4 regions of the Buttiauxella sp. AC038 genome follow, and region 1 is predicted to be linked to each of the others. Evidence: predicted binding sites of a transcription regulator. Region 1 holds the regulator's gene; each other region holds the start of a gene.
What was found. The regulator PurR, encoded in region 1, represses purine synthesis genes. The targets are predictions, from matches to a motif close to CANGCAAACGTTTGCNTG.

Region 1 (7,943 bases):
TCTCATTGATAGCGGCGCTAGTTCGCCGCTATACTTACCTTACATTTAGAAATTAACCCTTTAATTTTAGCCAAATAATTCGGGTTGTAGGTAGGTTGTACAACTTGAAGAATGATGAGGAAAAGAGGATTTTATGCGCTTACTTCACACCATGCTACGTGTCGGCGATCTGCAACGCTCCATCGAATTTTACACTAACGTGCTGGGCATGACTCTGCTGCGTACCAGTGAAAACCCTGAATACAAATACTCTCTGGCGTTCGTTGGTTATGGCCCGGAAACCGAAGAAGCGGTTATCGAACTGACCTATAACTGGGGCACCGATAGCTACGATTTAGGCAATGCTTATGGTCACATCGCGCTGAGCGTTGATGATGCGGCTGAAGCCTGTGAACGTATTCGTAAAAACGGCGGCAATGTCACCCGTGAAGCTGGCCCGGTAAAAGGCGGCTCCACCGTTATCGCTTTTGTTGAAGATCCTGACGGCTACAAAATTGAGCTGATCGAAAGCAAAGACGCAGGTAAAGGCTTGGGTAATTAATATCCTGTTACGGGTGCTCTCTGCGCCCGTTAGCTTCCCTTGTTAAAATTTGCCATAATACGCGCTGCTTTTTCCCGTATTAAGAGATCCTGATGTCTGACAACACGCAACTGCATAGCCTGTGCGACCGTTTTCGTGGTTTTTATCCGGTAGTAATTGATGTTGAAACCGCCGGGTTTAATGCTAAAACCGATGCTTTACTTGAAGTCGCAGCCATCACGTTAAAGATGGATCAAGACGGCTGGTTATCGATTGACGAAACCCTGCATTTCCATGTTGAACCTTTTGAAGGCGCAATTCTTCAACCTGAAGCGCTGGCCTTTAATGGTATCGACCCGCATAACCCGTTGCGTGGTGCAGTGAGTGAATATGACGCGCTGCACGCCATTTTTAAAATGGTGCGCAAAGGCATTAAAGACAGCGGTTGTAACCGCGCGATCATGGTCGCGCATAATGCGACATTCGATCACAGCTTTATGATGGCAGCGGCAGAACGTGCTTCTTTAAAACGTAACCCGTTCCATCCATTTGTGACCTTTGACACTGCTGCACTTAGCGGGTTGGCTCTCGGCCAGACGGTACTCGCTAAAGCGTGTATTGCCGCTGGTATGCCATTTGACAGCAGCCAGGCGCACTCGGCTCTATATGATACTGAGCAAACCGCCGAGCTTTTTTGCGAAATCGTTAACCGTTGGAAACGACTCGGTGGCTGGCCACTCCCTTACCGGCTGAGCCAGAATCCGAAGCATAAAAAAAGCGACCTTAACAGGTCGCTTTTTATTTCACTCCAGGTCTGACTCCAGTTGCAAATTACTCTGCGTCTGGCTCTTCAGATTTATGCTTGGCAGCAGATTCTTTAATCAGTGCCTGCAACTCGCCACGCTGATACATCTCAATAATGATGTCGCAGCCGCCAACCAATTCACCATCAACCCACAGCTGCGGGAAAGTAGGCCAGTTAGCGTATTTTGGCAGCTCAGCACGGATGTCTGGATTCTGTAAAATATCAACGTACGCGAAACGCTCACCACAAGCGGATAGCGCCTGCACAGCCTGGGCGGAGAAGCCACAGCTAGGCAGTTTCGGAGAACCTTTCATATAAAGAAGAATTGGGTTCTCAGTAATCTGTTGTTGGATTTTTTCAATAGTGCTCATTGCTTGCTTCCTCAAACCAAGTGCTGGCATTAGTCTGCCATTGTAGCGATTGACGCCCTCTCCAGAAAACACCATTTTTTATAGGGCTTTTCTGTCATACGCGATGGAGGGACAACATGTATCAAGAATAACACTTTTCCCGCCACTGAAAATCAGCAAATGACCCTAAGCCTGATCAATAAATAGCCTTGCAACCATTAGTTTGGTTAATTTTTTTGCGTCCGGTAACGAAACAGCAAGACGAATAGTAAAAGGTTATTAACTTTATCGTGCTTAATAGATTAGAATCGGCGGGTTTCGCAAAATCATACACGGGCATGATGGTTTTTCTCATGCATTCATTTTCACCAGGGGATTGTCGAGTGGCGCGGATAACAAAAATTTCTATCACGCTCTGTGCTCTGCTATTTACCTTGCCGTATACACCATTGACGCATGCGTCTGAGCACGCTCGTCCCGTGGCTGCGCAAAAAGCGCACGTTGTTAAAAGCACAACGAAGAGCACAGAAAAAAGCAGTAAGAGTAAAACCACTACCACCAGCAAAAAAAGCACCACCTCAGTCAAAACAGCCAGCAAGAAAAAAGAAACAACTGCCGCAAAAAGTAAAACCGCCCAAAATGCCAGCAGCGCTAAAACAAAGAATCTTGCAAAAAACTCCCGCAATAAAACCTCTAAGCTCGCAAAAGTCCAGCCTGTTACTTTCACCGAAAAATGCAGCAAGCCGCGTAAAGGCCATAAAGCGCATTGTGTAAAAGTTAAATCAGAGCAGCCAACGACGATTGCTGCGGCGCATAAAGTCCGTGTGCAAAAAGCACAAAAAACGGCAATGAACAAATTGATGGGCCAGATAGGCAAACCGTATCGTTGGGGTGGCACCTCGCCGGTTACCGGTTTCGATTGCAGCGGTCTGGTTTACTACGCATACAAAGATTTAGTGAAGTTCCGTATTCCTCGTACCGCTAACGAGATGTATCACCTGCGTGATGCCTCATCTGTAGATCGTGGGGAGCTTGAAACTGGTGATTTGGTCTTCTTCCGCACCCAAGGTCGGGGCACCGCTGACCATGTTGGCGTGTACGTGGGCAACGGTAAATTTATTCAGTCACCGCGTACCGGACAAGATATCCAGATAACCTCACTAAGCGAAGACTACTGGCAGCGCCACTATGTCGGTGCCAAACGCGTTATGACCCCTAAAACAATTCGTTAAACTCTATTTATCGAAAACCTGCGCCTGCCCTTCCTTGGGCAGGTGAGTTCCCTCTTTTGCTTATCCTTTCAATTTGTTACCCTAAACCCGCACTAAAAGTGATGTTTAACAATAGATACCCAAAATAATTCGAGTTGCATCGCAGCCAACAAAGATGCAGCTCGAAGTATGAAGGGTAATAAGGAGTCAGCAATGTCGTTCGAACTACCTGCACTACCATATGCAAAAGATGCTTTAGCACCGCATATCTCCGCCGAAACTCTGGAATACCATTACGGTAAACACCATCAAACCTATGTCACTAACCTGAACAATCTGGTTAAGGGCACTGCGTTTGAAGGTAAAAATCTCGAAGAGATCGTTCGTACTTCCGAAGGCGGCGTGTTTAACAACGCAGCACAGGTTTGGAACCACACCTTCTACTGGAATTGCCTGGCACCAAATGCTGGCGGTGAACCAACTGGAGAGCTTCTGGAAGCCATTAATAAGTCGTTTGGTAGCTTTGCTGAGTTTAAACAGCAGTTCACTGATGCAGCTATTAAAAACTTTGGCGCTGGCTGGACCTGGCTTGTCAAACAAGAAGATGGCGCTCTGGCGATTGTCTCTACCTCAAACGCGGGTACCCCACTAACAACAGCGGCAACACCGTTATTGACTGTGGATGTGTGGGAACATGCGTACTACATCGACTACCGCAATGCTCGTGCTGGCTATCTTGAGCATTTCTGGGCGTTGGTGAACTGGGAGTTTGTTGCTAAGAATCTGGCAGCATAAAACCTAAAATATATGGGCCGCGATTGCGGCCCATTTTAATCAGAGCGATGTATCAGTGCAGTACGGCGGTTAACGCGCCACACACAATCAGTGCCAAAACAACAACCGTGGTCATGATTGAAAATTTCAGATCGGTACTCATTAGCAAACTCCTTTTATTACCCTACAATCGGTGTGTCGGCTTGATTTTCCCACAATCAGACATAAAAATCCCCCTGGTTTTAACCTGATATCGCTTTTCCCTCTTTCACTTTTCTCCTGGATAGGCCAAAATCCCACGCTAATTTATTGCGTACCATCTATTCAACGCCCTCCTCCCGTTTTATGTCGCAATCCCGGCATACCTGCAACCTTAACGTTGCCTCAGGAGTTGGCGTACGCAAACGTTTAACACATTGGTTATCAGGGGTTTACGATATGGCCCGGAGTGAAATTTAATGGCGACAATCAAGGACGTAGCGAAGCTCGCAAACGTTTCCACTACAACCGTATCACATGTGATTAACAAGACCCGTTTTGTGGCGGAAGAAACACGTAACGCGGTCTGGGCGGCAATCAAACAATTGCACTATTCGCCGAGCGCCGTCGCGCGTAGCTTGAAAGTTAATCACACCAAAACGATTGGTTTGCTAGCTACTTCTAGCGAAGCACCCTATTTTGCCGAGATAATCGAAGCTGTCGAAAATAGCTGCTTTGAAAAAGGCTACACCCTGATTTTGGGTAATGCGCACAATAATTTCGAAAAACAGCGCGCCTATTTATCCATGATGGCGCAAAAGCGCGTCGATGGGCTGCTGGTGATGTGCTCTGAATATCCGGAATCATTACTGACTATGCTTGAAGAGTATCGTCACATCCCAATGGTTGTGATGGACTGGGGCGAAGCCCGCGCAGATTTCACCGACTCCGTTGTCGATAATGCCTTCCACGGTGGCTATCTGGCTGGACGTTATTTGATTGAACGTGGTCACCGCGAAATTGGTGCAATCCCTGGCCAAATGGAGCGTAATACCGGTGGCGGCCGCCATGCTGGTTTTATGAAGGCGCTGGAAGAAGCTGGGATCGCTATTCCTGAGAACTGGATTGTGCAAGGTGACTTTGAACCTGAGTCAGGCTACCGCGCCATGCAGCAGATTATCGGTCAGTCTCAGCGCCCTACCGCAGTATTCTGCGGCGGCGACATTATGGCGATGGGCGCAATTTGTGCTGCTGATGAAATGGGTTTACGCGTACCGCAGGATATTTCCATTATCGGTTATGACAACGTGCGTAACGCTCGTTATTTCACACCGGCATTGACCACCATTCACCAGCCGAAGGACTCGCTGGGTGAAACAGCTTTCAATATGCTGCTGGATAGAATCGTCAATAAACGCGAAGAGTCGCAATCAATTGAAGTACATCCGCGCCTGATTGAACGCCGTTCAGTGGCAGATGGCCCATTCCGCGATTACCGCCGCTAAAAACAGTCAAAGGAGCCTGCCTAAGCAGGCTCTTGCAACCACTCCTGATTCATCGTCTCGCTATCCCCTAAATACTCCAGCAGCCAGGCCAGAGCTGGCGAAGCATCATTTTGCCGCCATGTCAGGCAACATGCCGCGTCCGGGAACGGGTTATCGAGCGTCAGCTCACTCCACTGCCCTGAAGCCAACCACGGCTTTGCTATATGCAATGGCACCATACCAATACATAAACCCGCGCTAAGACAATCAGAGCCAGATTCCCAGTCTGGAACCACAACTCGACGCTGGTTATCCAAAAGCCAGGTAATACGCTTCGGTAGCGAACGGGAGGTATCTTCCAGTACTAACGACGGCCAGGCTCGCAGATCATCATCACTTAAGGTTCCGCCCTGCTGTGCCAGTGGGTGATTTGATGACACCACACAGCGCCAACTCAACGTCCCCATATCGCGGAACGCATAACGCCCCCCGACAGGAATAGCTTGTGTCGCACCAATCGCGACTTCAACTCGCCCATCAGCCAGCGCATCCCACACGCCGTTAAACACTTCCTGGAATATACGCAGTTCGATATCCGGAAAATGACGATAAAAATCCAACACCAACTGACGCGTTCGTTCAGGTTTAACGATGTTATCAACTGCGATAGCCAGGTGCCCGCGCCATCCATTTGCGATCTGTTGACACTGCTGCCGTGTCGTCATCATTTTTTTGATAACAGAGCGGCCTTCTTTCAGGAAAAAGACGCCTGCGGGGGTTAATTCAACATCCCGATGGCGACGTTCGAATAACGGAACCGCTAACCAATCTTCAAGTTGCCGTACCGTATAGCTGATAGCTGACGGAACGCGGTGCAGCTCTTGTGCTGCACCACTGAAGCTGCCATTGCGCGCTACCGCATCTATCACTTCCAGCGAATATTCTGACCACATTTCTCTGCTCACAAAATTTTTGAATGCAACCTACAAATATTAGCGTTTCACAAGCCTATTTGCACTCCGTACACTCTCGCGGCGATCAACCTGCAAGATAAAACAAGAGAAAATTATGCAACCATCAAAAGGATTTCTTATCTGGCTGGCTGGATTAAGTGTTCTGGGCTTCCTTGCCACAGACATGTATCTGCCTGCTTTCGCTGCCATTCAGCAAGATTTACAGACCGATGCCTCCGCCGTTAGTGCGAGCCTGAGCCTGTTCCTTGCGGGCTTTGCGTTTGCCCAGTTAATGTGGGGGCCGCTGTCAGACCATTTCGGACGTAAACCAGTTTTGCTGGCCGGTCTGAGTCTGTTCGCCGTCGGTTGTATTGGAATGTTGTGGGTAGAAAGTGCCACCGCTCTGCTGGTGCTGCGCTTCGTTCAGGCCGTTGGTGTTTGTTCTGCCGCAGTAAGCTGGCAGGCACTGGTGACCGATTACTACCCGGCAAACCGCGCAAATCGTATTTTCGCCACGATTATGCCGCTGGTTGGCTTGTCTCCGGCACTGGCACCGCTGCTCGGTAGCTGGATTTTGGTGCACTTCGACTGGCAGGCGATCTTCGCCACCCTGTTTGCAATCACCCTGGTGCTGATGATCCCAACTCTGCGTCTGAAACCACGTACCCAGCATCACCCGCAAACAGAAGACAATAAAGTCAGCTTTATGTCGTTACTGCGCTCTCGTGTTTATAGCGGCAACGTGTTGATTTACGCAGCTTGCTCTGCCAGCTTCTTTGCCTGGCTGACCGGTTCTCCGTTTATTCTGAACGATATGGGTTACAGCCCGGCGGCAATTGGCCTGAGCTATGTGCCGCAAACTATCGCCTTCCTGATTGGTGGTTATGGCTGCCGTAGCGCACTGCAAAAATGGCAAGGCAAGCAAATGCTGCCGTGGTTGCTTGCGTTATATACGTTGAGTGTTTTCGGCACCTGGGCGGTATCGATAAGTGGACACGCAAACCTGACCATGCTGCTCATCCCATTCTGTATCATGGCGATTGCCAACGGGGCGATTTACCCAATCGTTGTTGCTTCTGCACTGTTGCCTTTCCCACAAGCCACAGGTAAAGCCGCTGCGCTGCAAAACACGCTGCAATTGGGCCTGTGCTTCCTGGCAAGTTTGATGGTGTCGTGGTTGGTCGCTACACCACTGCTGACTACCACCAGTGTCATGCTGGTAACAATTGTTCTGGCCATGCTGGGTTATCTGCTTCAGCGTCGTAAAAATGCCGAAGTCTGGCAACCGGCTGAATCGGATGCACATTAAGATTAAAATTGCTCAGCCTCAACATGATTAGCTTGCTAAGAATATGTGATTGAATCACCGCTTAAGCGAGCCTATACTCATAAACGGCTCAACAAATAACACCATAATAATCAAATTAAAACGGGAGCCTCTTGGCTCCCGTTTTTGTTTTACAGCTGTTTTTGGGGCGCCAAGCCCCCTTTCTCTGTTCTACGTCGGATATCAGGCACACGGAATTTTCCGTGACATTTCTCACATGCCCAAAATAGCGTCTACGCTGTTTTAAGGTTCCTTTCACATTGGTGATGGAGAAGCTATGAGTTCATCGTGTATAGAAGAAGTCAGAATAAGAAATAACCCGTGGTATCGGATTGTGAACGATATGCTCACGCGGGCAGGGGTAGAAATTAATGGCCCACGCCCCTTCGATATACAGGTTAAGCATCCCGATTTTTTTAAGCGTGTTCTGCAAGAGGGTACACTGGGTCTTGGTGAAAGCTATATGGACGGCTGGTGGGACTGCGAACGACTGGATATTTTTTTCCATAATGCCATTCGCGCCGGACTTGAGCGGCAACT
Region 2 (7,943 bases), 770 kb from region 1:
TCTCGGTTCTGACTGACCCAACAATGGGTGGCGTGTCTGCAAGCTTCGCAATGTTAGGTGATCTCAACATCGCTGAGCCAAAAGCATTGATCGGCTTTGCGGGCCCTCGTGTTATCGAGCAAACCGTTCGCGAAAAATTGCCGCCGGGCTTCCAGCGCAGTGAGTTCCTGATCGAAAAAGGGGCGATCGACATGATCGTCCGTCGTCCAGAAATGCGCCTCAAACTGGCAAGCGTTCTGGCAAAGCTGACAAATCAGCCCGCGCCGAATCCTGAAGCGCCGCGTGAACCGATTGTGGTTCCGGCAGCACCGGAAGAAGGTCACGAGGCCTGATAGTCAATAAAGGCAGGGCCGCTCGCGGAACTGCCTTTTTTCTTGAACCGATCCTCTCGGTAAGTAGAACGGGCATCATGGAAAAAATTCAAACGCCTCAAGCCACGTCGCCTCTGGCCACGTGGCTTTGTTATCTGGAAAATCTCCACTCAAAAACAATCGAGCTTGGTCTTGACCGCGTAAAAAAAGTTGCAGCGACGCTTGATGTCTTAAAACCTGCACCGACGGTGTTTACCGTGGCTGGAACCAATGGCAAAGGCACTACTTGTCGCACCCTGGAAAAGGTGTTGATGGCGGCGGGATATAGCGTTGGTGTCTACAGTTCACCGCATCTGGTGCGTTACACCGAGCGCGTGCGCGTACAAAGTGAAGAGCTGGACGAGGCATACCACACGGCGGCATTTGCACAAATTGAAGCCGCGCGTGGCGAAACATCGTTGACCTATTTTGAATACAGCACCTTGTCAGCGCTATTGTTGTTTAAGCAACTGGCTGTGGACGTGGTGATTCTTGAAGTCGGCCTGGGTGGTCGCCTGGATGCGACCAATATTGTCGATGCCGATGTAGCCGTTGTCACCAGTATCGCCCTTGATCACACAGACTGGCTGGGGCCAGACCGTGAAAGTATCGGACGTGAAAAAGCTGGGGTCTTCCGTGGTGGTAAACCTGCTGTGGTGGGCGAGCCAGATATGCCACACACTATTGCTGATGTAGCGGCTGAAAAGGGTGCTCATCTGCTGCGCCGTGATGTCGACTGGTCTTATCAAGTGGGTGAGAACAGCTGGAGTTTTAAAGACGCACAGGGTGAACTCAACGAGCTGCCTATGCCGTTAGTCCCACAGCCAAATGCGGCGACCGCATTGGCCGCGTTGCGTGCAAGCCAGCTAAATGTCAGTGTTGAAGCTATTATTCAAGGGATTAAAGAGGCGGCACTACCGGGCCGTTTCCAGATTATTTCGCAGGCCCCTTTGGTTATTCTCGATGTGGCGCATAATCCCCATGCGGCGGCCTATCTTGCCGGGCGCCTTGCGCAGCTACCCAAGCGTGGGCGAGTGTTGGCGGTAATTGGCATGCTCCATGACAAAGACATCGCCGGTACGCTGGCAAATTTGTCTCATCAAGTTGATAGCTGGTATTGTGCTCCTCTGGAAGGGCCACGCGGTGCGACGGCCGAGCAACTGATTGAGCATCTGGGCCAGGGTGAAGTCTACGGCACAGTGGCGCAAGCCTGGAATGCTGCGATGAGTGCAGCAACAGAGGATGATACCGTGCTGGTGTGTGGTTCATTTCATACAGTAGCCCACGTAATGGAAGCGCTGGACGCGGAGAAAACAGGTGGCGAGTAAGTTTCAAAATCGATTAGTAGGGACCATCATTTTGGTCGCACTGGGGGTCATTATCCTGCCAGGGCTGCTCGATGGTCAGAAAAAGCATTATCAGGATGAATTCGCAGCCATTCCTCTGGTTCCAAAACCAGGGGATACCGCTGAGCCGGATATGTTGCCTGTCGCAACTCAGGCACTCCCTTCTCAGCCACCTGAAGGTGCCGCAGAAGAGGTGAGAGCGGGTACGGCAGCAGCACCAGGATTAGATATCGCCTCATTGCCAAGTGATGGTGGTGCGGGTATTGATGAAGTTCCGGTCGCCCGTGCTCAACCAAAACCGCAACCTGTCGTTGAAAAGCCGAAACCTAAGCAGGTCGAAAAACCGCAGAGTAAGGCTGAGATTGATCAAACGGCAGAACGTCTGGCGATGATGAACGAAGAACCGCCAGCACCTGAGAAACCTGCGAAGCAAGAAACGACCGAACAAGCGCCAACCGGCAAAGCTTACGTCGTGCAACTAGGTGCATTAAAGAATGCCGACAAAGTGAATGAAATTGTTGGTAAACTACGCGGCGCTGGGTTCCGTGCTTACACGTCACCGTCGACACCAGTGCAGGGGAAAGTTACCCGTATTTTGGTGGGACCGGACGCTTCGAAAGACAAACTTAAGTCGTCTTTGGGCGAGCTGAATTCGCTTTCCGGGCTGAACGGTGTGGTCATGACTTACACGGCCAGATAAACCCGCAGAGCGGCGGGATTTAGGGCAAGTTTTTAATGGCGTTGAGCATTTTTTCAACGCCATTATTTATTTACGCGAGGGAAGGAAATCCCTACGCAAACGTTTTCTTTTTCTGTTAGAATGCGCCCCGAACTGGACGTCAGGGCGATTTGTCGTGAGATTTGTTCATGGTCTGGATAGATTACGCCATTATTGCAGTCATCGGTTTTTCGGCTCTGATTAGTGTTATTCGTGGGTTTGTGCGTGAAGCGTTATCGCTGGTGACCTGGGGTTGTGCTTTCTTTGTCGCCAGTCATTACTACACTTACCTGTCAGTCTGGTTCACAGGCTTTGAAGACGAACTGGTACGTAATGGAATAGCTATCGCGATACTCTTTATCGCGACACTCATTGTCGGTGCGATAGTCAATTATGTGATTAGCGCACTGGTTGAGAAAACCGGCCTGTCGGGTACAGACAGGGTGTTGGGGATCTGTTTCGGTGCTTTACGTGGAGCATTGATCGTCGCCGCCATTCTGTTCTTTCTTGATACGTTTACTGGTTTTTCGAAGAGTGACGACTGGCAAAAGTCGCAGCTTATCCCGCAATTCAGTTTCATCATCAGATGGTTCTTTGACTATCTGCAAAGCTCGTCAAGTTTCTTGCCTCGGCCTTAGGGCGGGGGTTATGGCTTAGAGTCTGATTTTTCTGGCTATTTTATTTTCAAATAACGCCAGAAAAACAGACTCACGATGAGGAAAAGACAACATGTGCGGTATTGTCGGTATCGCCGGTTTCATGCCGGTAAACCAGTCTATCTATGATGCGTTAACGGTGCTTCAGCATCGTGGACAAGATGCCGCAGGCATCGTCACCATTGATGCTTTAAACTGTTTTCGTCTACGCAAAGCTAATGGACTGGTGAGTGATGTATTTGGTGCCATTCACATGCAACGCTTACAAGGAAACATGGGCATTGGTCATGTGCGATACCCTACAGCGGGTAGTTCCAGCGCTTCTGAAGCCCAGCCTTTCTATGTTAACTCTCCGTACGGCATTACCCTTGCACACAACGGTAACCTGACTAACGCCCACGAACTGCGCCAGAAGCTGTTCGAAGAAAAGCGTCGTCACATTAACACCACTTCCGATTCTGAAATCCTGCTGAATATTTTCGCCAGTGAGCTGGATAACTTCCGCAACTATCCGCTGGAAGCAGACAACATTTTTGCCGCCATTGCCGCGACTAACCGCCAGATTCGTGGTGCTTATGCCTGTGTTGCGATGATCATCGGCCACGGTATGGTTGCCTTCCGCGATCCAAACGGCATCCGCCCACTCGTAATGGGCAAGCGTGATTTGAACGACGGTCGCACTGAATATATGGTGGCTTCCGAAAGCGTTGCGCTTGACACCCTGGGCTTCGAATTCCTGCGTGATGTCGCACCAGGTGAAGCGGTGTACATCACTGAGAAAGGGCAGTTGTTCACCCGCCAGTGTGCTGATAACCCAACCAGCAACCCTTGCCTATTCGAATACGTCTACTTCGCGCGTCCGGACTCCTTTATCGACAAGATTTCCGTTTACAGCGCACGCGTTGAGATGGGCAAAAAACTCGGTGAGAAAATTGCTCGCGAGTGGGAAGATCTGGATATCGATGTGGTTATCCCGATTCCAGAAACCTCCTGCGATATCGCGCTGGAAATCGCCCGTATTCTCGACAAGCCATATCGCCAGGGCTTCGTGAAGAACCGCTACGTTGGCCGTACCTTTATCATGCCGGGCCAGCAGCTGCGTCGTAAATCTGTACGTCGTAAACTCAACGCTAACCGTGCTGAGTTCCGCGATAAGAACGTTCTGCTGGTGGATGACTCCATCGTGCGTGGTACCACTTCTGAGCAAATTATCGAAATGGCACGTGAAGCCGGTGCGAAGAAAGTTTACCTCGCGTCAGCGGCACCGGAAATTCGTTTCCCGAACGTATACGGCATCGACATGCCAAGTGCTAACGAACTGATTGCTCACGGCCGTGAAGTTGACGAGATCCGTCAGTTGATTGGTGCCGATGGTCTTATTTTCCAGGATCTGAACGATCTGATTGAGGCTGTACGCGTTGAGAATCCGGATATCACGCAGTTTGAATGCTCGGTGTTCAACGGTATCTATGTGACCAAAGATGTGGATCACGAATACCTTGAATATCTTGAGTCACTGCGTAATGACGATTCACAAGCGATTGCCCGTCAGAACGAAGTGGAAAACTTAGAGATGCACAACGAGGGTTAAAGCCATCCTCACCTTAACCCTCTCCCGGAAGGAGAGGGTTACCATTTCTTGCATCCCTGCCCATCTTGCGGCAAAGTCAGCCCAGATAAACTCCTCGGGCGAACTAAAATATGAAACGGTTAATTGTTGGAATTTCAGGTGCCAGTGGTGCAATCTACGGTGTGCGACTACTTCAGGTACTGCAACAATTACCCGATATTGAAACTCACCTCATCCTTAGCAACGCTGCTCGCCAGACGCTCGCCTTAGAAACCGATATTTCCCTGCGCGAAGTTCAGGCTCTGGCTGATGTGGTTCATGACGCCCGCGATATCGCCGCCAGCCTCTCTTCAGGCTCTTTTAAGACGCACGGCATGGTGATATTACCCTGCTCAATCAAAACCCTTTCTGGCATTGTCCACAGCTATACCGATGGCCTGCTGACGCGTGCGGCAGATGTGGTGCTGAAAGAGCGCCGCCCGCTGGTGCTTTGTGTGCGTGAAACGCCGCTTCACCTTGGCCATTTGCGTTTAATGACTCAGGCCGCCGAATTAGGTGCTGTGATTATGCCGCCAATGCCGGCGTTTTATCATCGCCCGCAAAGCGTGCAGGACATCATCGACCAGACGGTCAATCGGGTACTCGACCAGTTTGATATTGAGCTACCACAGGACTTGTTCACCCGCTGGAACGGCGCATAAATATTGCGCCAGTGTGGTGCATCACAAAACCCTTCGCCTCAAAATGGGGCGATTTTGTAACCCCGATCACTTCCAGAACATTTATCCGCTATTTTCCACCGTTAATGCTTTTCCCTCATACCAGACCTGCTATCTTTCATTCTCGTGACAGAGTTGTAACTTTTATTTAACACAAAACCGCGCACTTTCTTCCACGCAAGAAAAAGTGGCATGGGAACTGCAACTCTGGTCTGCAACACAAAGCAAACACAACACGACGTTACACATAATAAGATCAGCCACCTGAGGGTTATGTATGAAAAAGCAAGTTCTCGCTCTGTCATTACTGCTTGGCCTGAGTGCCACCGCAAGTGTCTTCGCAGCCATTCCGCAGAGCATTCGTCTTGGTACGGACACCACATATGCACCGTTCTCATCTAAAGACGCGAAAGGGGATTTTGTTGGTTTCGATATCGATCTCGGCAATGAGTTGTGTAAACGCATCAATACTAAATGTACGTGGGTAGGAAGCGATTTTGATGCACTGATCCCATCGCTTAAAGCGAAGAAAATCGACGGTATCATCTCCTCGCTTTCCATTACTGAAAAGCGCCAGAAAGAGATTGCCTTCTCAGACAAACTTTACGCTGCTGATTCACGCCTGATTGCCGTTAAAGGCTCTCCGGTTCAGCCAACTCTTGAGTCACTCAAAGGCAAGCACATTGGTGTGTTGCAAGGCTCTACCCAAGAAGCATATGCCAACGCTGAATGGCGTAGCAAAGGTATTGATGTGGTGCCTTACGCTAACCAGGATCTGATCTATTCCGACCTGGCTGCTGGCCGCCTTGATGCGGCATTCCAGGATGAAACTGCTGCGAGCGAAGGCTTCCTGAAACTGCCTGCGGGTAAAGGCTATCAGTTTGCTGGCCCATCTGTGAAAAACAAACAGTACTTTGGTGACGGTACTGGTATTGGTTTGCGTAAAGATGACGTAGAGCTGAAAGCGGCCTTCGATAAAGCGCTGGCAGAAATGCGTAAAGACGGTACTTACGACAAATTTGCTAAGAAGTACTTCGATTTTAATGTTTACGGTGAATAACCTTATCCCGTAGTCTGTAGCCCGGTTATGGCTTTCATAGTCGGGCTGAATAGAATTGCAATCTAACCTGAAGCTGCTTGCACTCCGTTAGTGCAAATTATTGCTGATGCACCAAAATGGTGTTTTACTTGCATCCTATTGGTGCGGCATGCTTTTCAAGTGAAAGTGCTCCTGAAACAGGGCGCGCCATCCGCTTGAAAAAACACTATATTGGTATGCATAAATTGGCATGAAACATGCAATTTTATCCGGTTAAAAAGCAATCGCGCAAAATATACGGTCTACTCGAGGATAATTATGAACAAGCAGATCATCGCTCTTTCTTTGGTACTGGCATTTTCCAGTGTTTCCACAGCTTTCGCCGCAATTCCTAAAAATGTACGTATTGGTACTGACCCAACTTACGCACCGTTTGAGTCGAAAAACGCTCAAGGGGAATTAGTCGGTTTTGATATCGATTTGGCAAAAGAGCTCTGCAAACGCATCGAAACTAATTGTACCTTTGTGGAAAACCCACTGGATGCGTTGATCCCCTCGTTGAAAGCGAAAAAAATCGACGCGATTATGTCGTCGCTTTCTATTACTGAAAAACGCCAGCAAGAAATTGCCTTCACCGACAAACTGTACGCTGCAGACTCGCGTTTAGTGGTCGCGAAAGGTTCGCCGATTCAACCCACTCTTCAGTCTCTGAAAGGTAAGCGTGTCGGTGTGCTGCAAGGCACTACGCAAGAAACCTACGGTAATGAGCACTGGGCACCGAAAGGCATCGAAATTGTCTCTTACCAAGGCCAGGACTCTATTTACGCTGACCTGACGGCAGGCCGTATTGACGCCGCGTTCCAGGACGAAGTGGCTGCGAGCGAAGGCTTCCTGAAACAACCTGTTGGCGCAAATTACCAGTTCGGTGGACCATCAGTTAAAGACGACAAACTGTTTGGTGTTGGCACCGGTATGGGTTTGCGTAAAGACGATACCGAGCTGCGTGAAGCACTGAACAAAGCATTTGCTGAAATGCGCAAAGACGGAACTTACGAGAAGTTAGCGAAGAAATACTTCGACTTCGATGTTTACGGTGGTTAACAGTCACCAGTGGTTAAACCTGCCCGACACGGGCAGGTTAAGTTTGTGCAGACACTGACGACAGGATACGCACCATGCTGTACGGTTTTTCAGAAGTCATTTTTAAAGGGGCTGTCGTCACGCTGGAACTGGCGCTAAGCTCCGTTATCCTCGCCGTTATTATTGGCCTGGCGGGAGCTGGTGCCAAGTTGTCCAAAAATCGCCCGTTAGCCATGCTGTTTGAAGGCTACACCACGCTGATTCGCGGTGTGCCCGATCTGGTGTTGATGCTGCTGATTTTCTATGGCCTGCAAATGGCACTCAATGTGTTAACCGACTCGCTTGGCGTTGCTCAGTTTGATATTGACCCCATGGTCGCCGGTATCATTACCCTTGGTTTTATCTACGGTGCCTATTTTACCGAAACGTTCCGTGGCGCTTTTATGGCTGTTCCGAGAGGGCACA
Region 3 (7,943 bases), 2.7 Mb from region 1:
ATCCGTGCCCAGCGCTGGATGCAAAGCCTACTGGAACTACAGCAAAGTGCCGGTAGCTCATTTGAATTTATCGAGAGCGTAAAATCCGATCTGTTCCCGGATGAGATTTACGTTTTCACTCCGGAAGGGCGCATTGTCGAATTACCGGCTGGTGCGACACCTGTCGATTTCGCCTATGCCGTACATACCGATATCGGCCACGCATGCGTTGGTGCCCGTGTCGACAGACAACCCTATCCGCTGTCTCAGTCGCTTAGCAGCGGCCAGACAATCGAAATCATTACCGCACCGGGCGCTCGCCCGAATGCTGCCTGGCTGAACTTTGTGGTGAGCTCAAAAGCTCGCGCCAAAATCCGCCAGATGCTGAAAAACCTGAAGCGTGATGACTCTGTTAGCCTCGGACGCCGCCTGCTTAACCATGCGTTAGGTGGTAGCCGCAAGCTTGCCGAAGTTCCGCCAGAAAATATCCAACGTGAGCTTGAGCGCATGAAACTCGCCACGCTTGATGATTTGCTGGCTGAAATTGGTTTGGGTAACGCCATGAGTGTGGTTGTCGCGAAAAACCTGCAAGGAGAATCACAAGCGTCTTTGCAGGCGAATGCTCTGCCGCATAGCCATCTGCCTATCAAAGGCGCAGACGGCGTGCTGATTACTTTTGCTAAGTGTTGCCGTCCAATTCCTGGCGACCCGATAGTTGCTCACGTCAGCCCTGGTAAAGGGTTGGTTATCCACCATGAGTCTTGCCGTAATATTCGTGGCTACCAGAAAGAAGCCGAGAAGTTTATGGCGGTGGAATGGGATAAGGAAACTGAGCAAGAGTTCCTCACTGAAATCAAAGTAGATATGTTCAACCATCAGGGTGCACTGGCAAATCTGACTGCGGCTATCAACACAGCAGGCTCAAATATCCACAGCCTGAATACAGAAGAAAAAGATGGTCGCGTCTATAGCGCGTTTATCCGTATGTCTGCCCGCGATCGTGTTCATCTGGCTAATATTATGCGCAAAATCCGCGTGATGCCGGATGTCATCAAAGTTACCCGCAACCGAAACTAGTGTTATGAATCCTCAACGTTATGCGCGTATTTGCGAGATGCTCGCCAGGCGTCAGCCTGACTTGACCGTCTGCATGGAGCAAGTCCATAAACCTCATAACGTCTCGGCGATTATTCGCACCGCAGATGCAGTGGGTGTACATGAAGTTCACGCAGTCTGGCCGGGTAACCGAATGCGCACTATGGCTTCTGCTGCTGCGGGAAGTAACTCCTGGGTTGAAGTTAAAACGCACCGCGATATTGGCGATGCAGTTAGTCATCTAAAAAGCAGCGGGATGCAAATCCTCGCCACCAACCTTTCTGATAAAGCCGTCGATTTCCGCGAAATTGATTACACCCGCCCGACCTGTATTTTGATGGGGCAGGAAAAAACAGGTATCACCAGGGAAGCGTTAGCGCTGGCAGACCAGGACATCATTATTCCGATGATCGGGATGGTGCAATCGCTCAATGTGTCCGTTGCTTCCGCACTTATTCTTTATGAAGCACAGCGTCAACGCCAGAATGCCGGTATGTATCAGCGCGAAAACAGCACCCTGCCAGAGTCCGAACAACAGCGCCTGCTGTTTGAAGGCGGCTACCCTGTACTGGCGCGAGTTTCCCGCCGTAAAGGTTTGCCCTACCCACATGTGAATCAGCAAGGTGAGATAGAAGCTGATGCCGCATGGTGGGCCACAATGCAATCTGCGGAGTAGCTGTATGAAAGGCCGTTTGCTGGATGCCATACCGTTAAGCACGCTTGCCGGAGTCGGCGCCAGCCAGAGCGGTAAACTGGCCAAAATTGGCCTGTACACCATTCAGGATCTTCTTCTGCACCTGCCGCTTCGTTACGAAGACCGCACCCATCTCTACACTATCAATGACCTGCTGCCAGGCGTTTACGCCACGGTGGAAGGTGAAGTGCTGAACTGCAATATCAGTTTTGGCCGCCGCCGTATGATGACCTGCCAGATTTCTGACGGCACCGGCATCCTGACGATGCGGTTTTTCAACTTCAACGCTGCAATGAAAAACAGCCTCGCGACCGGTAAACGCGTGCTTGCCTATGGCGAAGCAAAGCGCGGCGCACATGGCGCGGAAATGATTCATCCAGAGTACCGTATTCAGGGCGACCTCAGCACACCAGAACTACAAGAAACGCTGACGCCGGTTTACCCCACAACGGAAGGTATCCGTCAGGCAACATTGCGCAAGCTGACCGATCAGGCCCTGGAATTGCTCGATACCTGCGCCATTGCTGAATTGCTCCCGGCTGATTTGAGCAAGGGAATGATGAGCTTGCCAGAAGCGTTGCGCACTCTACATCGTCCGCCTCCATCAATGCAGCTCGCCGATCTGGAGACGGGGAAACATCCGGCTCAACAGCGCTTAATTCTTGAAGAGTTGCTGGCGCATAATCTGAGCATGCTCGCGCTGCGCGCAGGTGCTCAGCGTTATCACGCGCTGCCTTTGCATGATCATGACGAATTAAAAAACCGCCTGTTGGCTGCGCTGCCGTTTAAACCAACTGGTGCGCAGGCTCGCGTTGTGGCCGAAATCGAACACGACTTAGCGCTGGATGTGCCAATGATGCGCCTGGTGCAGGGTGATGTGGGGTCAGGTAAAACCTTGGTTGCCGCCCTCGCCGCACTACGTGCTATCGCGCATGGGAAACAAGTGGGGTTGATGGCTCCAACTGAGCTACTCGCAGAACAGCACGCTAATAACTTCCGCCAGTGGTTTGCGCCGCTGGGCATTGAAGTGGGCTGGCTTGCTGGTAAGCAAAAAGGCAAAGCGCGTATCGCTCAACAGGACGCGATCGCCAGCGGTCAGGTGTCGATGGTGGTGGGAACGCACGCGATCTTCCAGGAACAGGTGCAGTTCTCGCAACTTGCACTGGTTATCATTGATGAACAACATCGCTTTGGAGTTCATCAACGCCTGGCGTTGTGGGAAAAGGGCCAGATTCAGGGCTTCCACCCGCATCAGCTCATCATGACTGCTACACCTATTCCGCGCACGCTGGCAATGACGGCCTATGCCGATTTAGACACATCTACGATCGATGAACTCCCACCTGGCCGTACTCCGGTAACAACCGTCGCTATTCCAGACTCACGCCGCAACGATATTATCGACCGCGTGCGTGGAGCTTGCAGTGATGAAGGCCGTCAGGCGTACTGGGTTTGTACGTTGATTGAAGAATCTGAGCTGCTCGAAGCCCAGGCGGCGGAAGTCACGTGGGATGAGCTAAAAATAGCCTTGCCTAATCTGAATGTCGGCTTGGTTCATGGCCGCATGAAGCCGCAGGAAAAGCAGGCTGTGATGCAGGCTTTTAAAGAAGGCTCAATTCATCTGCTGGTTGCGACAACGGTTATTGAAGTTGGTGTTGATGTACCAAATGCCAGCCTGATGATTATCGAAAACCCTGAGCGTCTGGGTCTTGCGCAGCTCCATCAGCTTCGTGGCCGTGTGGGTCGTGGTGCGGTTGCATCTCACTGTGTGTTGCTTTACAAGTCACCACTGTCGAAAACCGCACAGCTGCGTTTACAGGTACTGCGCGATAGCAACGATGGCTTCGTCATTGCTCAAAAAGATTTGGAAATTCGTGGTCCGGGGGAATTACTCGGCACGCGCCAGACGGGAAGTGCCGAGTTTAAAGTAGCAGATCTATTGCGCGACCAGGCGATGATCCCGGAAGTACAGCGCCTTGCGCGCCATATTCATGAACGCTATCCCGAGCAGGCAACCGCGCTCATTGAACGCTGGATGCCTGAAACGGAACGCTATTCAAACGCCTGATGGTTTAGCCAAAGATTGGCAGCATCAAATACATCTTGATGACCAGCGCGTTGACGATATCAATAAAGAACGCGCCGACCATCGGCACCACCAGGAATGCCATATGTGACGGGCCAAAACGCTCGGTAATCGCCTGCATATTGGCGATCGCCGTTGGCGTTGCCCCCAGGCCAAAACCACAATGCCCCGCAGCCAGAACCGCCGCATCGTAGTTTTTCCCCATCAAACGGTAAGTCACGAAAATCGCATACAACGCCATAAAGATGGTTTGTACGGTCAAAATTGCCAGCATCGGCAACGCCAGCGAAGCCAGTTCCCACAGCTTGAGGCTCATCAACGCCATGGCGAGGAACAGCGACAAACAGACGTTCCCTAACACGGAAACCGCACGTTCAAATACCCGATAGAAACCGAGCAGTGACATGGTGTTGCTGAGAATAACTCCAACAAATAACACGCAAACGAATGTCGGCAATTCAAAGCTGGTGCCTTGAATGAGATGGCCGACAAACTTACCAACCGTAAGGCAGATAGCAATCATCGCGATGGTTTCAATCAACACCATAGAGGTGATCATGCGCCCGACCGCAGGTTTCTCAAAAGCGGTTGGGTCAATGCTATCTTCAGGTGTGCCATCAGGTGTAGATGAGTGTTTGACCAGATATCGTGCCACTGGCCCGCCAATCAAACCGCCCAGCACCAGACCAAAGGTTGCGCATGCCATAGCAACTTCGGTGGCATTCTGGAAACCATAACGCTCGGTGAACAGCTTACTCCAGGCTGCACCTGTGCCATGCCCGCCCGATAACGTAATAGAACCCGCCAATAATCCCATTAACGGATCAAGACCTAACAGGCTCGCCATACCGATACCAATGGCGTTTTGCATCACCAGCAAACCCACCACCACAATCAGAAAAATACCGACAACTTTGCCACCCGCTCGCAAGCTGGACAGGTTGGCATTCAGGCCGATTGTGGCAAAGAAGGCGAGCATCAAAGGATCTTTGAGGCTCATATCAAATTCAAATTCCCAACCGACACTTTTTTTGAGTACCAGCAAGGCAAGGGCGATTAAGAGTCCACCCGCTACGGGTTCAGGGATAGTGTATTTTTTTAATAGCGGTATGGTGTGGACCATTTTTCGGCCCAGTAATAACACGAGAGTCGCAGCAACAAGGGTAGAAAGGGTGTCGAGATAAAACATAGAAGTGCTCCTGTTTGCGCATATTTCTCACAGACGCTTTTAATTTATCCTTCACTGGAATTTCAGGTTCTAGAAAAGTCAGCTGCTGGATTTTAACCAAAAAACAGTCGAAAGTTATATAAAAAGCTCGGTATATACACTTTTTATCTTAGGAAACACCCTTAGCAAACGTTTGCTTTTGGCCTTTAGTCCGCTAAAATCACCGTTTTTTCGGCAGGGGATAATTTCTAATGTCTGTTAATGCTGTTGAGTCTGAAGGTGCGCAACCGATTGCCCACACTAGTACCAGTGAGTTGATTTACCGCCTCGAGGACCGTCCACCTCTCCCACAAACGCTGTTCGCTGCTGGCCAGCATTTATTAGCAATGTTTGTTGCGGTGATCACACCTGCGATGTTGATTTGCCAGGCTCTGGGACTTCCAGCAGAAGATACCCAACACATTATCAGTATGTCCCTGTTCGCATCAGGCGTGGCATCAATTATCCAGATTAAGGCGTGGGGCCCGGTAGGCTCTGGGCTTCTGTCTATTCAAGGCACCAGTTTTAATTTTGTCGCACCGCTGATTATGGGTGGCATGGCATTAAAGAATGGCGGGGCTGATGTTCCGACCATGATGGCTGCACTTTTTGGCACCTTAATGCTCGCAAGCTGCACCGAGATGCTTTTATCACGCTTCCTTCACCTTGCTCGTCGCATTATCACGCCGCTGGTTTCTGGTGTAGTTGTGATGATTATAGGTCTGTCCTTAATTCAGGTTGGCCTGACATCTATTGGCGGTGGCTATGGTGCAATGAGTGACCATACATTTGGCGCACCGAAAAATCTGCTGCTGGCAGGTGCAGTATTAGTGGTCATCATTCTTCTGAATCGCCAGCGCAACCCGTACTTGCGCGTGGCTTCGCTGGTTATCGCCATGGCAGTAGGTTACGCGCTGGCATGGGCAATGGGCATGCTGCCTGATGTTGCGCCATCAACCAATACTGACCTGATCATGGTGCCAACACCGCTTTACTACGGCCTGGGCATTGACTGGAACCTACTGATTCCGCTGATGCTGATCTTTATGGTGACCTCCCTTGAAACCATTGGCGATATTACGGCGACATCTGACGTCTCTGAGCAACCGGTTTCTGGGCCATTGTATATGAAGCGCCTGAAAGGCGGCGTGCTGGCTAATGGCCTGAACTCTTGTGTTTCAGCCGTATTCAACACCTTCCCTAACTCTTGCTTTGGACAGAACAATGGCGTTATTCAGCTTACGGGTGTGGCCAGCCGTTATGTTGGATTTGTCGTTGCGCTGATGCTGATTTTATTGGGCCTGTTCCCGGCAGTAAGTGGGTTTGTACAACACATTCCTGAGCCAGTTTTAGGCGGCGCAACTATCGTAATGTTCGGCACGATCGCAGCATCAGGTGTGCGTATTGTCTCCCGTGAGCCACTGAATCGCCGCGCAATTATGATTATTGCACTGTCACTCGCGGTTGGTATGGGTGTCTCTCAGCAGCCACTTATTCTCCAGTTCGCCCCTGACTGGCTGAAAACCTTGCTCTCATCTGGCATTGCTGCCGGTGGTATTACCGCTATCGTTTTAAACCTGATTTTCCCACCTGAAAAAAATTGATGTACTTCACGCGCTGGTTATTTGTTAGCGCCAGCGCGTGTTATCCCTCCTGACAATCCCATCCTTGAGCTATAACGGTAAATGGGGCATAACACCCTTACCGAAACTTCATGGGATGGAAGACAATGAAATTTCTAGGAAAGCTGATCATAGCTTTATTGGTTGTCATAATAGTGGCACTTATAGCCGCTTATTTATTACTTCAAACTCGTTGGGGAGCATCCCAGATCAGTAGTTGGGTCAATGAGAAGAGTGATTACAATTTCTCTTTTGAAGTGATCGACCACAAGTGGGCATCGCCCACTCATGTCACGCTGACAAACGTCACCTTCGGACGCAAAGGCCAGCCAGCAACCCTGGTTGCGCAAAATATAGATATTGGCCTGAGCTCCCGTCAGTTTTCGGAGCCTTTGCACGTCGACACGATAGTGCTGCAAAACGGAACGCTCAATATCAGCCCTGATGCTGCCCCGCTCCCCTTCCAGTCCGATATGCTGCAATTGAGCGATATGGCAATCAACAGCCCAAATACTGGGTGGGACCTGCACGCTCAACGCGTCAACGGGGGTAATACCGTGGCAGCCACAGCAAGGTAAAGTGCTGGGTAATACTGCTGATATTCAATTTAGCGCCGGTTCCATGACACTCAACGGAGTCCCCGCTACTAACGTCTTGTTGCAAGGTGCGATTAATAACGAACAGGTGACGCTATCAACCATCGGTGCAGACATTGCTCGTGGCTCGCTCACCGGTAATGCAAACCGCCTCGCCGATGGCTCCTGGCAGATCGGCAGCTTACGGCTCAACGATATCCGCCTACAAACCAATAAATCCATTACCGATTTCCTGGCGCCTCTTGGCAGCGTCCCTTCACTGAAAATCGATAGCCTCGAGGTGACAGATGCGCGCATGGAAGGAAAAGACTGGGCAATAACCGATTTAGATCTGAGTTTGCGCAACCTGACGCTGGCAAAAGGTGGCTGGCAAAGCGATGACGGACGTTTATCGATGAATGCCAGTGATTTTATTATTGGTGCGTTGCAGCTAAATGACCCTATCGTGAATATCGATTTTAACCCGCAAACCGCTGTGATTCGTCAGTTCACTTCCCGTTGGGAAAGAGGCATGGTTCGCGCCTCAGGCGAATGGCAACGCACCGAGAAAAAACTGGCGCTGGATGAGCTGGTTTTTGCCGGGCTGGAATATACGCTGCCAGCCGACTGGAAAGCACGCTGGATAGAGCCATTGCCGCAATGGTTAAACACGGTGACGATTAAA
Region 4 (7,943 bases), 1.7 Mb from region 1:
TTGATTAATTTAATAATGAGGGATTTTTAATGAGCTTTATCATTTCTGATGCGGTTGCTGCAACAGGTGCTCCGGCGCAGGGTAGCCCGTACTCTTTGATTCTTATGCTGGTGGTATTTGGTCTGATCTTCTATTTCATGATCTTGCGCCCACAGCAAAAACGTACCAAAGAGCATAAAAAGCTGATGGACTCCATCTCTAAAGGGGATGAAGTACTGACTACTGGTGGTCTGGTTGGTCGCGTAGTGAAAGTAGCTGAAACTGGCTATATCTCTATCGCGTTGAACGACACCACTGAAGTGGTTATCAAGCGTGATTTCGTAGCTGCCGTTCTGCCGAAAGGCACTATGAAGGCGCTGTAATATTCGTTTTTCCCTAAGGGAACTACCGTGCTAAACCGCTATCCTTTGTGGAAGTACATCATGCTGATCGTCGTGTTTATCGTCGGTCTGCTATACGCACTTCCCAACCTATATGGTGAGGATCCGGCAGTTCAGATCACTGGCGCGCGCGGCGTCGCCGCCAGTGAGCAAACGCTGATCCAGGTCCAGAACACCTTAAACGCAGAAAAAATCCCCGCTAAGTCTGTGGCCCTGGAAGAGGGTGCGATTCTTGCACGCTTTGACACCACTGATACGCAGCTTCGTGCTCGTGAGGCTCTGATGAGCGTCCTTGGCGATAAATACGTTGTGGCACTTAACTTAGCTGCGGCGACTCCTCGCTGGTTATCCGCTATTTCCGCAGAACCGATGAAACTCGGTCTGGATCTACGTGGTGGCGTGCACTTCCTGATGGAAGTGGACATGGATACCGCGCTGAGCAAGTTGCAGGAACAAACCATTGATAACCTGCGTAGCGATCTTCGCGATAAGAGCATTGCGTACACCAACGTGCGTAAAGCCGATAACTATGGCGTCAATGTTGTTTTCCGTGACAGCCAAACGCGTGATCAAGCTATCTCCTATTTAACTCCACGCCATCGTGATCTGGTGATTTCTGCTCAAGGCAACAACGCAATGCGTGCTGTAATGACAGATGCTCGCCTGAGTGAAGCGCGTGAGTATGCCGTTCAACAGAACATCAATATTCTGCGTAACCGTGTAAACCAACTGGGTGTTGCTGAACCATTGGTACAGCGTCAGGGTGCGGATCGTATTGTTGTTGAACTGCCAGGTATTCAAGATACTGCGCGTGCGAAAGAGATTCTTGGCGCGACTGCAACGCTTGAATTCCGTTTGGTCAACACTAACGTGGATGCTTCCGCTGCGGCTTCTGGCCGTGTACCGGGTGATTCCGAAGTGAAAGATACCCGTGAAGGTCAACCGGTTGTCCTGTACAAACGTGTGATTCTGACCGGTGACCATATCACCGACTCCACTTCCAGCACCGATGAATACAACCAGGCCCAGGTGAATATTTCACTCGATAGCGCTGGCGGTAACATCATGTCTAACTTCACTAAGGACAACATCGGAAAACCGATGGCAACTCTTTTTGTGGAGTACAAAGACAGCGGTAAGAAAGATGCTACTGGTCGTGCGATTCTGGCGAAGCAAGAAGAAGTTATTAACGTGGCGAACATTCAGTCGCGTCTGGGTAACAGCTTCCGTATCACAGGTATCAGCAATCCAAATGAAGCTCGCCAGCTTTCTCTGCTGTTGCGTGCGGGTGCATTGATTGCGCCAATTCAGATTGTTGAAGAGCGTACCATCGGCCCAACTTTGGGTATGGAAAACATCAAGCAAGGTCTGGAAGCGTGTCTGGCAGGTCTGGCCGTTTCAATCCTCTTTATGCTGTTCTTCTATAAGAAGTTTGGCCTGATTGCGACCTCTGCACTGTTGGTTAACCTGGTAATGATTGTTGGGATTATGTCCCTGCTGCCAGGGGCAACGCTTACCATGCCAGGGATTGCGGGGATCGTGTTAACCCTTGCCGTCGCCGTCGATGCCAACGTACTGATAAATGAACGTATTAAGGAAGAACTTAGTAACGGACGTTCGGTACAACAGGCTATCCACGAGGGCTACCAGGGCGCGTTCAGCTCTATTTTCGATGCCAATATCACGACGCTTATCAAGGTCATCATCCTGTATGCCGTAGGCACCGGGGCAATTAAAGGCTTTGCGATCACAACCGGTATTGGTGTGGCGACGTCCATGTTTACCGCAATCGTCGGTACCCGTGCCATCGTAAACCTGTTGTACGGCGGCAAACGCATCAACAAGCTGTCTATCTGAGGAGTGCGTTGTGGCACAGGAATATACTGTTGAACAATTGAATTACGGCCGTAGAGTCCATGACTTTATGCGCTGGGATTTCTGGGCTTTCGGAATCTCTGGGTTCCTGCTAATCCTTTCTCTCGCCATTATCGGCGTGAAAGGTTTTAACTGGGGTCTGGATTTCACCGGTGGTACGGTTATCGAAATCTCGCTGGAAAAACCAGCGGATTTAGACCAAATGCGTGAAGCGTTGCAGAAAGCGGGCTTTGCTGATCCGCTGGTGCAGAACTTCGGTAGCAGCCGTGACATTATGGTACGTATGCCACCTGCCAAAGGGGAAACCGGTGGGCAGGTGTTGGGTAGCAAAGTCGTTAGCGTAATTAACGAAGCAACCAGCCAAAATGCCGGAATAAAGCGTATTGAGTTTGTTGGCCCGAGTGTGGGTGCCGATCTTGCTCAAAACGGTGCTCTGGCACTGCTTGCCGCGCTGCTTTCCATCCTGGTATATGTTGGATTCCGCTTTGAGTGGCGTCTGGCAGCCGGTGTGGTTATCGCACTGATGCACGACGTGATCATAACTTTGGGCGTACTGTCGCTATTCCATATTGAGATAGACTTAACCATCGTCGCGTCGTTGATGTCGGTTATCGGCTACTCACTGAATGACAGTATCGTAGTATCTGACCGTATTCGTGAAAACTTCCGTAAGATTCGTCGCGGAACGCCTTACGAAATCTTCAACGTTTCTTTGACGCAGACGCTGCATCGTACGTTGATTACATCCGGTACTACGTTGGTTGTGATTCTGATGCTGTATCTGTTCGGTGGGGCAATGCTGAAAGGCTTCTCACTGACCATGCTTATCGGTGTTTCTATCGGTACTGTTTCTTCTATCTACGTGGCGTCTGCACTGGCGTTGAAACTGGGCATGAAGCGTGAGCACATGTTGCAGCAGAAAGTAGAGAAAGAAGGCGCGGATCAACCGTCGATTCTGCCTTAACCTTTAGGGTTTCGCTGAAAGCTAAAACCGCAGCCATTGTGCTGCGGTTTTTTTCGCCTGGTTAAAAGTCTCCTGACAGTATGCTGTCAGGAGGGGCTCGTTAGACTCTTCGATGAACCCTATCAATGAGGAGCAAACACATGGACACCATCATCAACTGGTTTGAAATTCCGGTACAGGATCTGGAACGAGCAACGGCTTTTTATGAAGCTGTTTTTGCGACTGAATTTCGCCGCGAAAGTATGTCTGGCATGGAGATGGCTATCTTCCCGCATACCAAGCCGAATCCCGGCGGGGCACTATTGAAATCCGATGCGTTTAAACCTGCTGCACAGGGAACCGTTGTTTATCTGCATGCACCTGATTTAGCCGCCATGCTTGAGCGTGTGGTTAAAGCCGGAGGCGAATGCGTATTCGGCCCGCAAGAACTCCCGGATGACATTGGGACTTTTGCGCTTATCGTCGACAGTGAAGGGAATCGTGTCGGGTTACATCAACCGGTTTGACTCCCGGTATATACTGAATGACAAACGCCTGCCGGACATTCTGGCAGGCATTACTCTTTTGAAATAACGCCATGAGCCGAAGAGCAGACCGCCTTTTTCAAATCGTCCAGATCCTGCGTGGGCGTCGTATTTCCACGGCAGCGTTACTTGCCGAACGCCTTGAGGTTTCTGAACGCACCATTTATCGCGATATCCGCGACCTTTCACTTTCCGGTGTTCCCATTGAAGGTGAGGCTGGCTGCGGCTACCGATTATTACCGGGCTATGATTTGCCACCGCTGATGTTTACGGCGAACGAAGTGGAAGCGCTCGTGGCCGCGATTCGTCTGCTGCAAACATGGAGCGGTGAAACGCTGGCGCAGGCTGCCGGAACGGCAGAAGAAAAGCTGCTTGGTGTACTCACCCCACAGCGACGGGCGGTTGCGGAGCGCTGCCGCATCCTTTCGCCTGATTTTAATAAATATCCGCAGGTCAAAACGTGGTTTGATGTTTTTCATCGCGCAATTGGCCAGCTTCAGGTACTGCGCATCGACTATGAAGATCATAAGGGGGAAGTGTCGAGCCGTAATATACACCCGCTTGGGCTGACATTTTGGGGCGAAGTCTGGCTGCTGGTAGCCTGGTGTGAAACGCGTGAAGATTACCGCAGTTTTCGCCTGGATCGCTGTTTGTCTGTGGCCCCCACGGGGCTGCATTTTTCGGAGCGACCCGACCGTTCTTTAAATCATTTTATTCAGTTGCAGCAAAATGAAGGCTGTCTTCCAGAAACAAAAAAGCCGACCGGCAAATAGCGGATCGGCTTTTTAAGGATTCAGACAGCTATTAGAAGTTGTAACCAACCACTAAGTAACCACCCCAACCGGTAGAGCGAACGCTGAAATCACCGTTACCGAAGTTCAGGCTTGCGTCGTCATTCCACTGGCCACCGTTGTGCCAGTAACGGGCAACAACTGCATAGTGGAAGTGATCGTAGTTCAGAGACAGGATGTGGCTGGATGCGATGGAATCACTGGTACGAGCATGCTTGCCGTTGTTATCCATGAAGTTGTCATCGCCCAGGTCTGAGCCCCAGTCGAAGTTGGTGAAACCGATGTAGCTCAGGTTACCGCCCCACAGGGAAGTAATCGGTACAAAGTATTTCACTTTGAAGCGGTAGCCATCCCACTCGTTTTCGTTGGATGCGCCATAGTTCTGCCATTGGTATTTCGCGTACACGTTCATGGACAGGCTCATTGGCAGGCCAGTGTCGATGTCGGTACCCAGACCCATGTACCAGGTGCTCTGGCGGCCATCTTTGTTGCGACCCATATCGTAGATATAGTTGTTTGCAACATACCATTCTTTGAACGGACCGAAGCTCAGGTCAGTGCCAGTCAGCTTGTCGATAGAGAAACGCGGTTCGATTTCCATAAACAGTGGAGAACCGTGGTTCCAGATACCTTTCGCATCAGTGTTACCACCGAAGAATACTGGCGCATCCATGTAACCATAGAAGTCGAACCAGTCTTTCTTAGCGAAAGCTTCATATTCCAGGTAGGTATCGTTACGGATTTGTGGTCCGAAACGGGTGTGGTAGCTGCCCACAACGTTAACGCTTTGGTGCCACCAATCAGAAAGGTATTCGGTATTTTTTGTTTCTTCAGCCTGAGCCGTGAAAGAGCTTGAAAGCGCCAGGACGGTGCTAGCCGCCAAAATAATTTTTTTCATTTTATATGCCACTGTTTTTTACATGGATCCCGTGAGGGCAGGAGGTGTTTTATCACCTAAGGTCATCAACCATTAACTTGGCTTTTTATTGACGCGCCTATTATAGAAATCCCTGCTCACAAAAATATGTTTCATTTCACATTATCGTTAAGTACGTAATCGATTGCGTTCTCAATTGCGCACATTAAAAACGGGCGAGATTCTACCTGCTTCTGAAATTTAAGCAAATAGATGGTCCGTTGTTACAGGTATATGTGATTAAGATCACTAGATTTATTCTTTGAAGTGAAAGGTGCTGATCGTGTTTCATTTGTTTAGTTGTAACAAAAAACGCAGATGTTACTGAGGGTTACCCCCGCAAGCGCGAGGGCAATTATCTATTGTTGGGCTGGTAGTGCCTGCGAAGGGTCGACTGGTTGTATATCGTGAATTCTCACAAAACCTAATTGTTCAGGCGAAAGCCCTGAAAGCAACAACGGGATACTGACATCGCTCGGTGCCAGCACGCTCGCAGGAGCACTGAATTGCTGTGACTGGACGTTCACTTCCTGGTAGTTATCCGTAGTGCCCTGAATTTGTCCCCATTCTACTTTGCCGGTAAAAGCGGGCAGAGGATCGTTGGACTCACCTTTGATAACGAGCATCACACGGCTGCCATTTGCTTCAGGAGTCATGCTGCTCAGCGACATTTGTAAATTACCTAACTGACTATTCAGGCGTGCCGGAGTTTTAGAACCTGGTAACAAGTAGACGCCAGTAGTTGATTTCGCATTCAGCGCATTTTGTTGCGTCAGCTTGATTGTCTGGTCAGTGAGCTTTGTCATTTCTTTATTCAGTGAACCCACTTCACTCTTCATTTGATGAACTTCAGTTTGTTGCGCGCAGGCGCTGAGGCTCACCAGGCTGCTAACCAGGAGTATTCTTAGGTAACTCTTTGTCATCGCTAATTTTTCCTTGAGGTTTTGTCCTGATTTAAGCGTAGCTTGTCGCTAATGAAAAGTCATATTTGTTGGGATGATGTGGCGTTACCTTTGTACTCCCGCTACTTCGCGGTAAACTATTGTTCATTTGAATAATCCTTCAGGACGCGCCATGCATTGCCCATTCTGTTTCGCAGTAGACACCAAAGTGATTGATTCCCGGCTTGTCGGCGAAGGGTCATCCGTGCGTCGTCGCCGCCAGTGCCTGGTTTGTCATGAACGCTTCACAACTTTTGAAGTGGCGGAACTAGTGATGCCACGCGTCGTGAAAAGTAATGATGTTCGCGAACCGTTTAATGAAGACAAGCTACGTAGCGGTATTTTAAAAGCACTGGAAAAACGCCCAGTGAGCTCTGGCGACGTTGAAATGGCAGTAAACCACATCAAATCCCAATTGCGTGGCACAGGCGAGCGTGAAGTACCAAGCAAAATGATCGGCAATCTGGTAATGGAACAGCTTAAGAAACTCGATAAAGTGGCGTATATCCGCTTTGCTTCGGTTTATCGCAGCTTTGAAGATATCCGCGAGTTTGGCGAAGAAATTGCCCGTTTACAGGATTAATGCTGATGTCGCTTGATGAAAAGTTTATGGCTCGCGCGCTGCAATTGGCAAAGCGTGGCCGCTTTACTACTATGCCAAACCCCAATGTTGGCTGCGTGATTGCTAAAGATGGCGAAATTGTTGGTGAAGGTTTCCACTTTCGTGCGGGCGAACCTCATGCAGAAGTTCACGCGTTGCGTATGGCGGGTGACAAAGCACAAGGTGCTACGGCGTATGTCACTCTGGAGCCATGCAGTCATCACGGTCGCACACCTCCGTGCTGCGATGCGTTAATTGCGGCTGGTGTTTCGCGTGTGGTTGCCGCGATGCAAGACCCGAATCCACAAGTTGCCGGGCGTGGTTTGTACCGCCTGAAAGAAGCAGGCATTGAAGTCAGCCATGGTTTGATGATGAACGAAGCTGAGGTCATTAACCGTGGCTTCCTGAAACGTATGCGCACTGGCTTCCCATATATCCAACTTAAACTTGGCACGTCGCTGGACGGGCGCACCGCGATGGCAAGTGGTGAAAGTCAGTGGATCACTTCGCCTGAGTCACGCCGTGATGTGCAGCGCTTGCGTGCGCAAAGTGCAGCTATTCTAAGCAGCAGTGCAACGGTGTTGGCTGACGATCCGTCTTTAACTGTGCGTTGGAATGAATTAGACAGCGCGACTCAGGCCGTTTACGCCGAAGATAACTTACGCCAGCCAACGCGCATTATTCTCGATCGTGAAAATCTCGTGACGCCGCACCACAAAATTATCGCTCAGGCAGGTGAAACCTGGCTTGCACGTTGTAAAGCGAATGAGCAAATATGGCCTAATGGTGTTGAGCAATTTATCGTGCCAGAGCATAACGGTCATCTCGATTTGGTCGTCATGATGATGCTACTGGGCAAACGCCAGGTGAATTCCATTTGGGTGGAAGCGGGCGCAACACTTGGTGGGGCGCTACTTCAAGCTGGTCTGGTTGATGAGTTGATTGTGTATG

Region 2: a site for PurR is predicted at 2,489-2,506, ahead of cvpA (colicin V production protein). Genes of this name have one in related genera too.
Region 3: a site for PurR is predicted at 5,205-5,222, ahead of AC0IXI_RS23330 (nucleobase:cation symporter-2 family protein). Genes of this name have one in related genera too.
Region 4: a site for PurR is predicted at 5,585-5,602, ahead of AC0IXI_RS18815 (nucleoside-specific channel-forming protein Tsx). Genes of this name have one in related genera too.

Annotation. Positions count from the first base shown of each region.
Region 1 is NZ_CEEDCQ010000001.1:2,271,827-2,279,769, reverse strand. Features, by position in the region: gene gloA (lactoylglutathione lyase) at 134-541, shown strand; gene rnt (ribonuclease T) at 634-1,338, shown strand; gene AC0IXI_RS10830 (Grx4 family monothiol glutaredoxin) at 1,352-1,696, opposite strand; gene AC0IXI_RS10825 (C40 family peptidase) at 2,059-2,907, shown strand; gene sodB (superoxide dismutase [Fe]) at 3,100-3,681, shown strand; gene cydH (cytochrome bd-I oxidase subunit CydH) at 3,734-3,823, opposite strand; gene purR (HTH-type transcriptional repressor PurR) at 4,119-5,144, shown strand; gene punR (DNA-binding transcriptional activator PunR) at 5,165-6,076, opposite strand; gene punC (purine nucleoside transporter PunC) at 6,192-7,385, shown strand; gene cfa (cyclopropane fatty acyl phospholipid synthase) at 7,681-7,943, shown strand, end outside.
Region 2 is NZ_CEEDCQ010000001.1:1,503,349-1,511,291, forward strand. Features, by position in the region: gene accD (acetyl-CoA carboxylase, carboxyltransferase subunit beta) at 1-332, shown strand, start outside; gene folC (bifunctional tetrahydrofolate synthase/dihydrofolate synthase) at 410-1,678, shown strand; gene dedD (cell division protein DedD) at 1,668-2,396, shown strand; gene cvpA (colicin V production protein) at 2,564-3,052, shown strand; gene purF (amidophosphoribosyltransferase) at 3,144-4,661, shown strand; gene AC0IXI_RS07225 (UbiX family flavin prenyltransferase) at 4,772-5,341, shown strand; gene argT (lysine/arginine/ornithine ABC transporter substrate-binding protein ArgT) at 5,637-6,419, shown strand; gene hisJ (histidine ABC transporter substrate-binding protein HisJ) at 6,717-7,499, shown strand; gene AC0IXI_RS07240 (histidine ABC transporter permease HisQ) at 7,574-7,943, shown strand, end outside.
Region 3 is NZ_CEEDCQ010000001.1:4,928,856-4,936,798, forward strand. Features, by position in the region: gene spoT (bifunctional GTP diphosphokinase/guanosine-3',5'-bis pyrophosphate 3'-pyrophosphohydrolase) at 1-1,056, shown strand, start outside; gene trmH (tRNA (guanosine(18)-2'-O)-methyltransferase TrmH) at 1,061-1,750, shown strand; gene recG (ATP-dependent DNA helicase RecG) at 1,755-3,836, shown strand; gene gltS (sodium/glutamate symporter) at 3,841-5,043, opposite strand; gene AC0IXI_RS23330 (nucleobase:cation symporter-2 family protein) at 5,274-6,665, shown strand; partial or broken gene AC0IXI_RS23335 (AsmA family protein) at 6,791-7,943, shown strand, end outside.
Region 4 is NZ_CEEDCQ010000001.1:3,961,111-3,969,053, reverse strand. Features, by position in the region: gene tgt (tRNA guanosine(34) transglycosylase Tgt) at 1-8, shown strand, start outside; gene yajC (preprotein translocase subunit YajC) at 30-362, shown strand; gene secD (protein translocase subunit SecD) at 390-2,237, shown strand; gene secF (protein translocase subunit SecF) at 2,248-3,219, shown strand; gene AC0IXI_RS18825 (VOC family protein) at 3,360-3,725, shown strand; gene AC0IXI_RS18820 (helix-turn-helix transcriptional regulator) at 3,797-4,516, shown strand; gene AC0IXI_RS18815 (nucleoside-specific channel-forming protein Tsx) at 4,548-5,432, opposite strand; gene AC0IXI_RS18810 (SadB/YajI family lipoprotein) at 5,810-6,373, opposite strand; gene nrdR (transcriptional regulator NrdR) at 6,525-6,974, shown strand; gene ribD (bifunctional diaminohydroxyphosphoribosylaminopyrimidine deaminase/5-amino-6-(5-phosphoribosylamino)uracil reductase RibD) at 6,980-7,943, shown strand, end outside.